Regions from separate parts of the Alcanivorax sp. IL2 genome, predicted to be linked through region 2. Evidence: predicted binding sites of a transcription regulator. Region 2 holds the regulator's gene; each other region holds the start of a gene.
What was found. The regulator LexA, encoded in region 2, represses DNA repair genes until DNA is damaged. The targets are predictions, from matches to a motif close to TACTGTNTANNTANACAGTA.
Positions count from the first base shown of each region.

Region 1 (3,238 bases), 1.5 Mb from region 2:
GTTCGCTGAGCAGGGCCGGCACCACCACGAAAGAGGCAGTCATGATCAGGTGCAGGGTAAAAATGCCCAGATCAAATCGCAGCAATGTCTTGCTGGCCAGTACCCGACGGAAGCGCACGCCCACGGGCAAGGCCTCCCCCTGCAATGCCCGTGGCGCCGGCACCACCAGGGCCACCAGCAGGGCAAAGACGCCCATCACCGAGGTCATCCAGAACAGGCCGGACAGGCCCAGCCAGCTGGCCAGTAACGGGCCGAGAATCAGGGCCAGTACAAAGGAGCCACCCACGGACATGCCGATCAGGGCCATGGCCCGGGTACGATGCTTTTCGCTGACCACATCACCGATCAACGCCATGATCACACTGGCGATGGCCCCCGAGCCCTGCAAGGCGCGCCCGGCAATGACACCATGAATATGGTCACTCATGGCCGCCACCACGCCCCCCGCCACAAACAGAAGCAGACCGATCAACAACAACGGTCGCCGTCCGAAGCGGTCGGAAAGCATGCCAAACGGAATCTGCAGCAGGGCCTGCATCAGCCCGTAGGCACCGATAGCGGTACCGATCAGCAGCGGTGTCGCGCCTTCCAGGGATTGCCCGTAGACCGCGAAAATCGGCAGAATCATGAACAGGCCGAACATCCGCAGCGCAAAGATGGTCGCCAGGTAGCCGGTGGTTTTCAGCTCTGTCCGCTGCAGGACACTGGAGGAAGATGCCGACATGAACGCTTGTTGCTCCAAAACGGGTGGCCGCAAGTCACGGCCGCTACAAAAAGGCGGGCAGTGTATCAGATTCCCCACGGGGCCGGACCAGGACACAGTGCCCCACTTTGGAGTCCAGGAATCGTGAAATCCGTAAAACCGGGCAATGGTAAATTGAACCCCGGTCAAAGCGGTGATAAATTCACATGCTGATCAGTTTTTTTTCTTAGGCTCCGCCTGAGACATCATGGACGGCATCGATGAACAGCCCACAACAAACTCAACAAGTTTACGTAGTAGGCAGCCAGCAACTGCAAAACGCCCTGCTCACCGAATTTCTCGTCAAGGAAGAAGTGGCTACCAAGAGCATTCCCTCGGTGGAGACGATCTCAGTGGAGACCCTGCGGGAATTTGACCAGAACCTGTTTCTGGTGGATTACCACAGTGTCGATGTGAACGAGGTAATCGCTCACCTTCTGGAAGCCGATCAGGAAGTGGACAACGACGTTCTGATCGCCCTGTTCAATGTGGACAGCGACGACTCCCTATCCCGACTGGCAGGCCTGCCCATGGTCAACGGCGGTTTCCAGCATGACTGCCCCCAGGCACTGCTGAGCAAAGGCATCAAGGCCATTTTCGACGGCGAGCTGTGGTTCCCACGCGCCGTGCTGCAGGCCTATCTGATGAAAAGCCGCACCTTCAACAAGACCTTCTCCCGCAGCGAGGTGAACCTCACCGACCGGGAAGTGGAAGTGCTGAAAGTGATGGCCACCGGCGCCAAGAACTCGGAAATCGCCACCAGCCTGAATCTGAGCCCGCACACCATCAAGACGCATATCTACAACATCTTCAAGAAAATCAATGCGTCCAACCGCCTGCAAGCGGTGAACTGGGCACAGGAAAACCTCTAGCAACGCTTCATACAACACGCACCGTGCTGCACGCCTTGCGTGCAACATGAGGCGTGTTGCGGGCAGCGACCACATTCTTTTGCCCTTCACACGAATTCGCCTATACTGCCCTGTTCATTTTGACAGTAGTCAGGGGTAGTTGATGGATACCATACTGGTTCGCGGTGCACGGACTCATAACCTGAAGAACGTGGACCTGGATATTCCCCGGGACAAGCTGGTGGTAATCACCGGTCTGTCCGGTTCAGGGAAATCCTCACTGGCCTTTGACACGCTTTACGCAGAAGGCCAGCGCCGCTATGTGGAGTCCCTCTCCACCTATGCCCGCCAGTTCCTGTCGATGATGGAAAAGCCCGATGTGGACCACATCGAAGGGCTCAGCCCGGCGATCTCCATCGAGCAGAAATCCACCAGTCATAACCCGCGATCCACCGTCGGCACCATCACCGAAATTTACGACTATCTGCGCCTGCTGTTCGCCCGGGTGGGCGAGCCCCGCTGCCCGGAGCATGAAGCGCCGCTGGCCGCCCAGACCATCAGTCAGATGGTGGATCAGGTGCTGGCCATGGAAGACGGCAGCAAACTGATGCTGCTGGCGCCAGTAATTCGCGAAAAGAAAGGCGAGCATCTGCACCTGTTCGAGGAGCTGCGCGCCCAGGGCTTTATCCGTGCACGCATTGACGGGCGCATCTATGACATGGATGACACCCCGGATCTGGACAAGAACAAGAAGCACACCATTGAAGTGGTGGTGGATCGCTTCAAGGTCCGTGACGACCTGCAGAACCGGCTGGCGGAATCCTTCGAAACCGCCCTTAACCTGGCGGACGACATCGCCATCATTGCGCCCATGGACGGCGACGGCGAGGAAGTGACCTTCTCCGCCAAGTTTGCCTGCCCGCACTGCGGCTACTCCATCCCCGAACTGGAACCGCGACTGTTCTCTTTCAACAATCCGGCCGGCGCCTGCCCCAGCTGCGACGGGCTGGGCATGAAGCAGTTCTTCGACGAGGACAAGGTGATCAATTCCGACGAGCTATCCCTGTCGGAAGGCGCCATCCGCGGCTGGGACCGCCGCAACGTCTACTATTTCCAGATGCTCAATTCCCTGTCTCAGAGCCTGGGTTTCGACATGGACGTGGCATTTCAGGAGCTACCCAAGGATATCCGCAAGAAAGTGCTCCACGGCACCGGCAAGGAAAGCATCGAATTCCGTTACCTCAACGACCGCGGCGACATCATCAAGCGCAACCACCCGTTCGAGGGCATCATCCCCAATATGGAGCGACGCTACCGGGAAACCGAATCTGATGCGGTACGCGAGGACCTGCTCGGCTACATGTCCACCTCCAGCTGCCCCAGCTGCAATGGCTCGCGACTGCGCGAGGCGGCCCGTCATGTGTTCATCGAAGAAACCACCCTGCCGGAAGTGGTACGGTTGGCGGTGGGCAAGGCCCACGGCTACTTCAGCGACCTGAACCTGCCCGGCAGCAAGGGCGAAATCGCCGACAAGATTCTCAAGGAAATCCGCGACCGCCTGCAGTTTCTGGTCAACGTGGGGCTGGAATACCTGACCCTGGAGCGCAGCGCGGAAACCCTGTCCGGCGGCGAGGCCCAGCGTATT
Region 1 is NZ_CP179932.1:3,538,645-3,541,882, forward strand. Features, by position in the region: gene ACMG4N_RS16270 (MFS transporter) at 1-724, opposite strand, end outside; gene ACMG4N_RS16275 (response regulator transcription factor) at 964-1,614, shown strand; gene uvrA (excinuclease ABC subunit UvrA) at 1,757-3,238, shown strand, end outside.
Region 1: a site for LexA is predicted at 1,723-1,742, ahead of uvrA (excinuclease ABC subunit UvrA). Genes of this name have one in related genera too.

Region 2 (3,238 bases):
AGTGGATCAGAAAGGCAGTTAATAGTTAACAGTGAATAGTTAATAGCGCGCGTGCCGGCGCATCCCTGACTGAAACGTAAGAGGCCGCGTCCATCCCCTGGACGCGGCCTCTTGCGTTCACAAAACAGAAAACCTGTTCCGCGAAACTGTTCACTATTCACTGTTAACTATTAACTGCCTTCACGTTAGCTGCAACGCCCCCGTCCCTTCCGCTCCCTCTTCGTTCCAGCGACATAGCAGCTCCGCCAGGCCCTGGGCCTGCACCTTGAGGGCGGCCAGTTCTTCGCGGCTGCCTTTTTCGCCATGGAAAACCGGAAGTTTGCGCATAGACTGAACCAGTTCATGATCTGGCGACTGCATACGTTTGACTTCCAGGGTCCAGCGGATGTGATGAACGATCATGTGAAAGAACGCCAGCCGGGTGGTCAACGAATAAGGGCTGTCATCCTCATTGAATTCATTGAAATCCAGGCTCACCAATACCGCTTCACGGGCAGTCTCTGACACCTTGATAGTGGCGCTGCGCGGGGTGCCGAGCAACATGGAAAGGGTGCCAAAAACTTCCCCCGGCGATACGTAATAAAGCGGCGCTTCGCCGGTGGTATCAGACAGCACTTCAAGCTGCCCTCGCAGCAGGAAATACAGGGTGGAATCCACATCCCCGGCACGAATCACAGTATCACCGGAACCGGCTACCCAAAGGCGGGTATTGTGCTCAAGCTGGGCAAATTCGCTTTGATCGTCACGGGCAATTTCATTGAAAAACGGAACACCGGATAACAGCTGCCGGATCCGTTGTTGGCCGAAGTCATTATTATTGGCCTGCTCCATCTACTATCCCCAGGTCTGATGGAATTATTATCGAAGAGCCTGCCTGCAGGGCGAATCAACACAAAGACCCGCAACCATCCAGACGCTCCTTGCATTATGCTAGTGCCACCGCAGTCACAGGGCAACGATATCCTCCCGAAAGCGATGAAATTCAGCCCACCACAACTGTTCAAATAGCACTGTTCATATTATCAGTACCTATGCTAGCATCGGTTTTGTAGCACTGTTTGTCAGCCTTGGCTGACAGCCTGGTTAGCCAGAAGCGTCGATGACGCCCGGGTATGGAACCGAAATCCTGCGGGAAACATGGAGAAGGTTATGAGCAGCAAACTCACCGATCGCCAGCAACAGGTGCTGGACTGTATCCGCGAATGTATCGCCGATACCGGTATGGCACCCACTCGCGCGGAAATTGCCGACATCATGGGCTTTCAGTCCAAAAATGCCGCCTCTGACCATTTGCGAGCCCTGGAACGCAAGGGCTTTATCAAACTCCACAGTGACCGCTCCCGGGGCATTCAATTGCTCGACAATGCTTACTGGTCGGAAGAAGAATTACCGATAGTCGGCAAAGTGGCCGCAGGGGTCCCCATTGAGGCCATCGAAAATGTGGAACGCACCGTGCCGGTGCCCCAGGGTCTGTTCAAGCAACGCCCTACTTACCTGTTGAAGGTACAGGGCGACAGCATGATCGAAGCAGGCATCTTTGATGGCGACCTGATTGCCGTGCGCAAATCCAACGTGGCACGCTCCGGAGAGATCGTGGTTGCCCGCATTGACGAAGAAGTCACAGTGAAGACCCTAAAGTTGAATAAATCCAGCGCCACCCTGTTACCGGCTAATGAAGCTTATGAGCCCATCAAGGTGCCGGCTGATCAACTGATCATCGAGGGGATTTTCGTGGGGTTGATCCGTGATCCGAATTCTTACTAGTGCCATTCTGCTATTTATGAGTGTTGCCGCCATGTCCGATACGCATCTGCTCGCTCCCTGCCCGGATTCGCCCAACTGCGTCTCCAGCCTGGCCAAAGACGAAGATCGCCGGGTAGCGCCTCTGCAAGTAGCAAAAACTCGCAAGGCCAGCATGACTCGTCTACAGGCTCTGCTGCGGCAGCTTGACCGCGTCGAGTTCGATGTGGTCGGCCAGTCCCGTATTCAGGCCCGCTTCTCCAGCCGACTGCTGCGTTTCGTGGATGATGTGACCTTCTATATTCGTGAAGACGGCGTGGTAGAGGTTCGTTCCGCATCGCGAGTGGGCTACTGGGATTTAGGTGCCAACCGTCGTCGGGTAGAATCCCTGCGCGAACAACTGGCGGAGCAGGCCCCTGATGAAAGAACCTCACACTACTCACTGCAAGACCGACATTCCCCATTGGGCTGATATCGGCGTCAATCTGACCGACAAGCAGTTCCGGGATGATCAGGATGAGGTACTCGAACGGGCCCGTTCTGCCGGGGTGACCTGGCAACTACTGACCGGCACCAATGTGGACGAATCCCGCCTGGCCATGGAGCTGGCCAGCCAGCACGATGACCTGTTTTCCACTGCCGGCCTGCATCCCCATAGCGCCCGTTTCTACTCCCCTGCCCTGGAAAAGGAGCTACGGGAATTGCTAACCCAGAAATCCGTAAAAGCCGCCGGCGAAATGGGGCTGGATTTCAATCGTGACTTTTCCCCACGCCCGGACCAGGAACGTGCCTTCGAGGCCCAGCTCGCCCTGGCTGTGGAATACCGGCTACCGGTGTTTCTCCACGAACGCGATGCCCACGAGCGCTTTGCACCCATTCTGAAAGCCCACCGGGATCACCTTGTCGGTGCGGTCGTACACTGCTTTACCGGCTCGCGTCAGGCGCTTTTCGATTATCTGGATCTGGATTGCCACATCGGCATCACCGGCTGGGTGTGCGATGAGCGCCGCGGCAAGCCGCTGGCCGAGCTGGTGCACAATATCCCGGATAACCGGCTGTTGCTGGAAACCGATGCCCCCTATCTGTTGCCCCGCGACCTGCCGGAACCCCCTCCGAAAAAACGGCGCAATGAACCTTCATTGCTACCCTGGATTGGCAAACGGGTGGCGACTTTGCGGGAGCAGGATGTGGCCAGCGTAGCGCAGTTGACCTCTGCCAATGCCCGAGCGCTGTTTACACCTAACCTCTGACTCCAGGCATCCAGGATCCCATTCTTTGTTGTGGGAGGCCCCCAATCCGACGGCTTGGGCCTGGCAACGTTTCAGCTCTGGCTTCGCCAGTGAAAGCGCACCCGAAGGGGCGGGATCACCTCCCCTTCGGGCTGGCCAACCATTTCCGCATGGGCGGAATGATGCAGCAGATGTGCCGTGCCAGTGGACAGGGTCTGGAGCTGGTTATTGGCATGCTCCGGGCCATTAAAGCGCATAATTTTGCCGCT
Region 2 is NZ_CP179932.1:2,016,197-2,019,434, reverse strand. Features, by position in the region: gene ACMG4N_RS09435 (universal stress protein) at 1-22, shown strand, start outside; gene ACMG4N_RS09430 (cyclic nucleotide-binding domain-containing protein) at 181-831, opposite strand; gene lexA (transcriptional repressor LexA) at 1,150-1,764, shown strand; gene ACMG4N_RS09420 (DUF1499 domain-containing protein) at 1,796-2,212, shown strand; gene ACMG4N_RS09415 (TatD family hydrolase) at 2,160-2,990, shown strand; gene ACMG4N_RS09410 (DUF6482 family protein) at 3,062-3,238, opposite strand, start outside.

Region 3 (3,238 bases), 1.6 Mb from region 2:
ACATTGGGCACCGGCACCATGGTCATGGCCTCGTGCAGTTCCGGGTTGAACGGCTCATCAGACGGACTGATCTGCTCCAGGTTGTACTTGGCAAACGCATCGAGCAGCGACTTGAGGGTCAGCTCGATACCTTCGCGGGCACCTTGCAGGGCGTCGTCGTCGGCATCCAGGGCGGCCAGGCCGCGCTCCAGGTTGTCCGCCACGCTCAACAGATCGCCGGCAAACTTCTCCAGGGCAAACTTGCGGGCGTGCTGCACGTCCCGCTCGGCGCGCTTGCGCACATTCTGGATTTCCGCCTGAGCGCGGATATCCGCCTCACTCAGGGCTTTCTTGACCTTGGCCAGCTCGACTTCCGCCTCTGCCAGCTTTTCTTCCGCTGAGGGCTCTTCTGGCGCGGAAGGCTCTGCCTGGGCCGCTTCAGCCTCCTTTGCCGCCTGCTGCTCTTCGGCAGTCTCTACCTGCGCCTCGGCGTTTTTAGGGTCTTTTTCCTGATCACTCATTCTCTACTCCACATCCCAATCCGGGCTTTTCCAGGAAAGCGGGCAAATATATGGGAGCGGATGGCGAGGATTCAAGGGGGGAAGGAAAGGCAGTTAACAGTTAATAGTGAATAGTTCACAGCTCGCGATAGAGCTTCGTGATTACAGAGACCCCGGCGGCCGCGCCCGAAGCCTGCTCGCGGGTGCCTGCATTTGCACCCCTCCGGAGCGATCTCGCGTAACTGTTAACTGTTAACTGCCCTAAAGCTGCGTCAGGGCCGCCGAGAGGATTTTGGCGGTGATATCCACGGTGGGGATGACCTTTTCGTAGTCCATGCGGGTGGGGCCGACCACGGCGAGGACGCCCACCGGACCATTGTCTGCCCGGTAAGGAGCCGAGATCAGCGAGTAGTCCTCGAATGGCTGGAAGCCGGATTCCCGGCCGATGAAGATCTGCACCCCGTCCGCTTTCATGGAGCGCTCCAGCAGGTGCAAGATGTCGCGCTTGTGGCTGAACGCATCGAACAGGTTGCGCAACTGACCGATATTGTCGGCTTCTGCGGACTTCAGCAGGTTGGACTCACCGGACACCACATAATCGGAATCCTCCTGCTCAGTGCGTAATGCCTTGCCCGCGACAGCGACCGCCGTCTCCATCAATACATCCATCTGTGCCCGATCTGCATTCATGGTGTTAAGCAACCCATCGCAGATGCTGTTCAGGTCACAGCCGGCATAGGTGTGATTGATGTAGTTGGCAGCTTGGCGCAGCTCCACCTCATCGTAATCCCGGTCGGTATGGATAATGCGGTTCTGCACCTCGGAGCGGTTGACCACCAGTACCACCAACACCCGCTTGCCCGATAACGGCAAGAATTCCACCTGGCGCAGGGTCGTCACCTCCCGGCGCGGCACCGCCACCAGCCCGGCCATGCGGGTCAGCTCCGCCAGGGTTCGCGATGCCTGGGCAATCAACTCCTGGGGCGACTGCTCCGGCGCCAGTAACTGACCCAGCTCCTTTTTCAGTGAGCGGTGGCCCGGACGATCCATGACACTGGATGCCAGCAGGGAGTCCACATACAACCGGTAACCCAGCTCCGTGGGCACGCGCCCGGCAGACGTATGAGGGCTGGTCAGCACACCAAGATCTTCCAGCTCCGCCATGATATTGCGGATGGTGGCCGGGCTCACGGTGAGCCCACTGCCGGAAGCCAGGGTCTTGGACCCCACCGGCTGACCGTCGCGGATATGGCGCTCCACCAGCGCCATCAGCAATCGTTGTTTGCGTTCGTTCAGATCCAGCTTCGTCATAGCGGTATATGTACCAGAAAATCAGTACGACATTATATAGCCTTCTCGTTCGGAGTTTATCGGGGGCTTACACTGGCGACCGGAATCCCCTAAGATTACAACCACTGCCCAAAAGAACAGTTATCGTAACAAGGACGTCACCATGACCGACAACAGCAACCCCTACCAGAGCCCCGCCGCCGACACACAGAACCGCCCGACTCTGGACAACCCGGCGCTTGCCAGCCGCTGGTATCGCTTTTTCGGTGCCCTGATCGACGGCCTGGTCCAGCTCGCCATTATCGGCCCTATCGTGTTCTTTTCCGGCACCTGGGCTGACATGATGGCTAACAATGGCGCTCTCGACCTGACCGCCACCCTGGTCTGGTTCATTGTCGGCGAAGTAATCTTCCTGGCCCTGCAGGGCTGGCTGCTGTTCAACCGCCAGCAGACCATCGGCAAGTGGCTGCTGGGCATGAAAATTATCGGCATGGAGCAGCTGGACGTGCCCCCCGGCAAACTCTACGGTCTGCGCTATCTACTGTTCCATGTGCTGGCACAGGTGCCCGGCATCAACCTGGTCATGCTTGTCGACCCGCTGCTGATATTCCGCGGTGATCGCCGCTGCCTGCACGATCTGCTGGCCAGCACCCAGGTGATACAGGTCCCTGCCAGCCGCTAATCGTCACCCTGACTCGCCCGTTTCGGAGAGATACCATGCTGACCCATCTGAGCGTTCGTCACTTTGCCACCGTGGACCAGTTGGAACTGGAGCCGGAGAACGGCCTCACCGCAATCAGCGGGGAAACCGGGGCGGGCAAGTCCGTGATCATCGATGCCCTGGGCCTGACCCTGGGCGATCGAGCCGACTCCAGCATCGTCCGCCACGGCCACGACCGGGCTGAGGTACTCGCCACCTTTGATGTCAGCGACAACGCGACCGCCCGCCAGTGGCTGGCCGACCGGGAGCTGGATGATGACGACCAGTGCCTGCTGCGCCGCACCGTACGCGCCGATGGTCGCTCCCGGGCCTATGTGAACGGCACCCCCACTCCGCTGGCGGAAGTGCGGGAACTGGGCGAGCGGCTGATCAGCATCCACAGCCAGCACGAACACCAGGCCCTGATGAAGAAAGAAGCCCATCGGCAGCTGCTGGACAACTTTGCCGACGCCCGCGATCTAGCCAACACCGTTCGCGAACACTGGCGCCACTGGCAAAAAGCGCGCCGGGCACACGACGATGCCCTGAATCAGGCCCGCGAGCAAAACGAAAAGGAAGAGTTGCTGCGCTTCCAGCTGGAAGAGCTGGACGCCCTCGCCCTGCAGGACGGCGAACTGGAACAGCTGGAGCAGGAACAGCAGCGTCTGGGCAACGCGGAAAGCCTGATTCGTACCTGCCAGCAGTCTCTCAACGCCCTTTACGAAGGCGATGACGGCACCTGCAACGACCACCTCAGCCAGGTCAGCCA
Region 3 is NZ_CP179932.1:76,434-79,671, forward strand. Features, by position in the region: gene grpE (nucleotide exchange factor GrpE) at 1-500, opposite strand, end outside; gene hrcA (heat-inducible transcriptional repressor HrcA) at 741-1,790, opposite strand; gene ACMG4N_RS00370 (RDD family protein) at 1,933-2,451, shown strand; gene recN (DNA repair protein RecN) at 2,487-3,238, shown strand, end outside.
Region 3: a site for LexA is predicted at 1,893-1,912, ahead of hrcA (heat-inducible transcriptional repressor HrcA). Genes of this name have one in related genera too.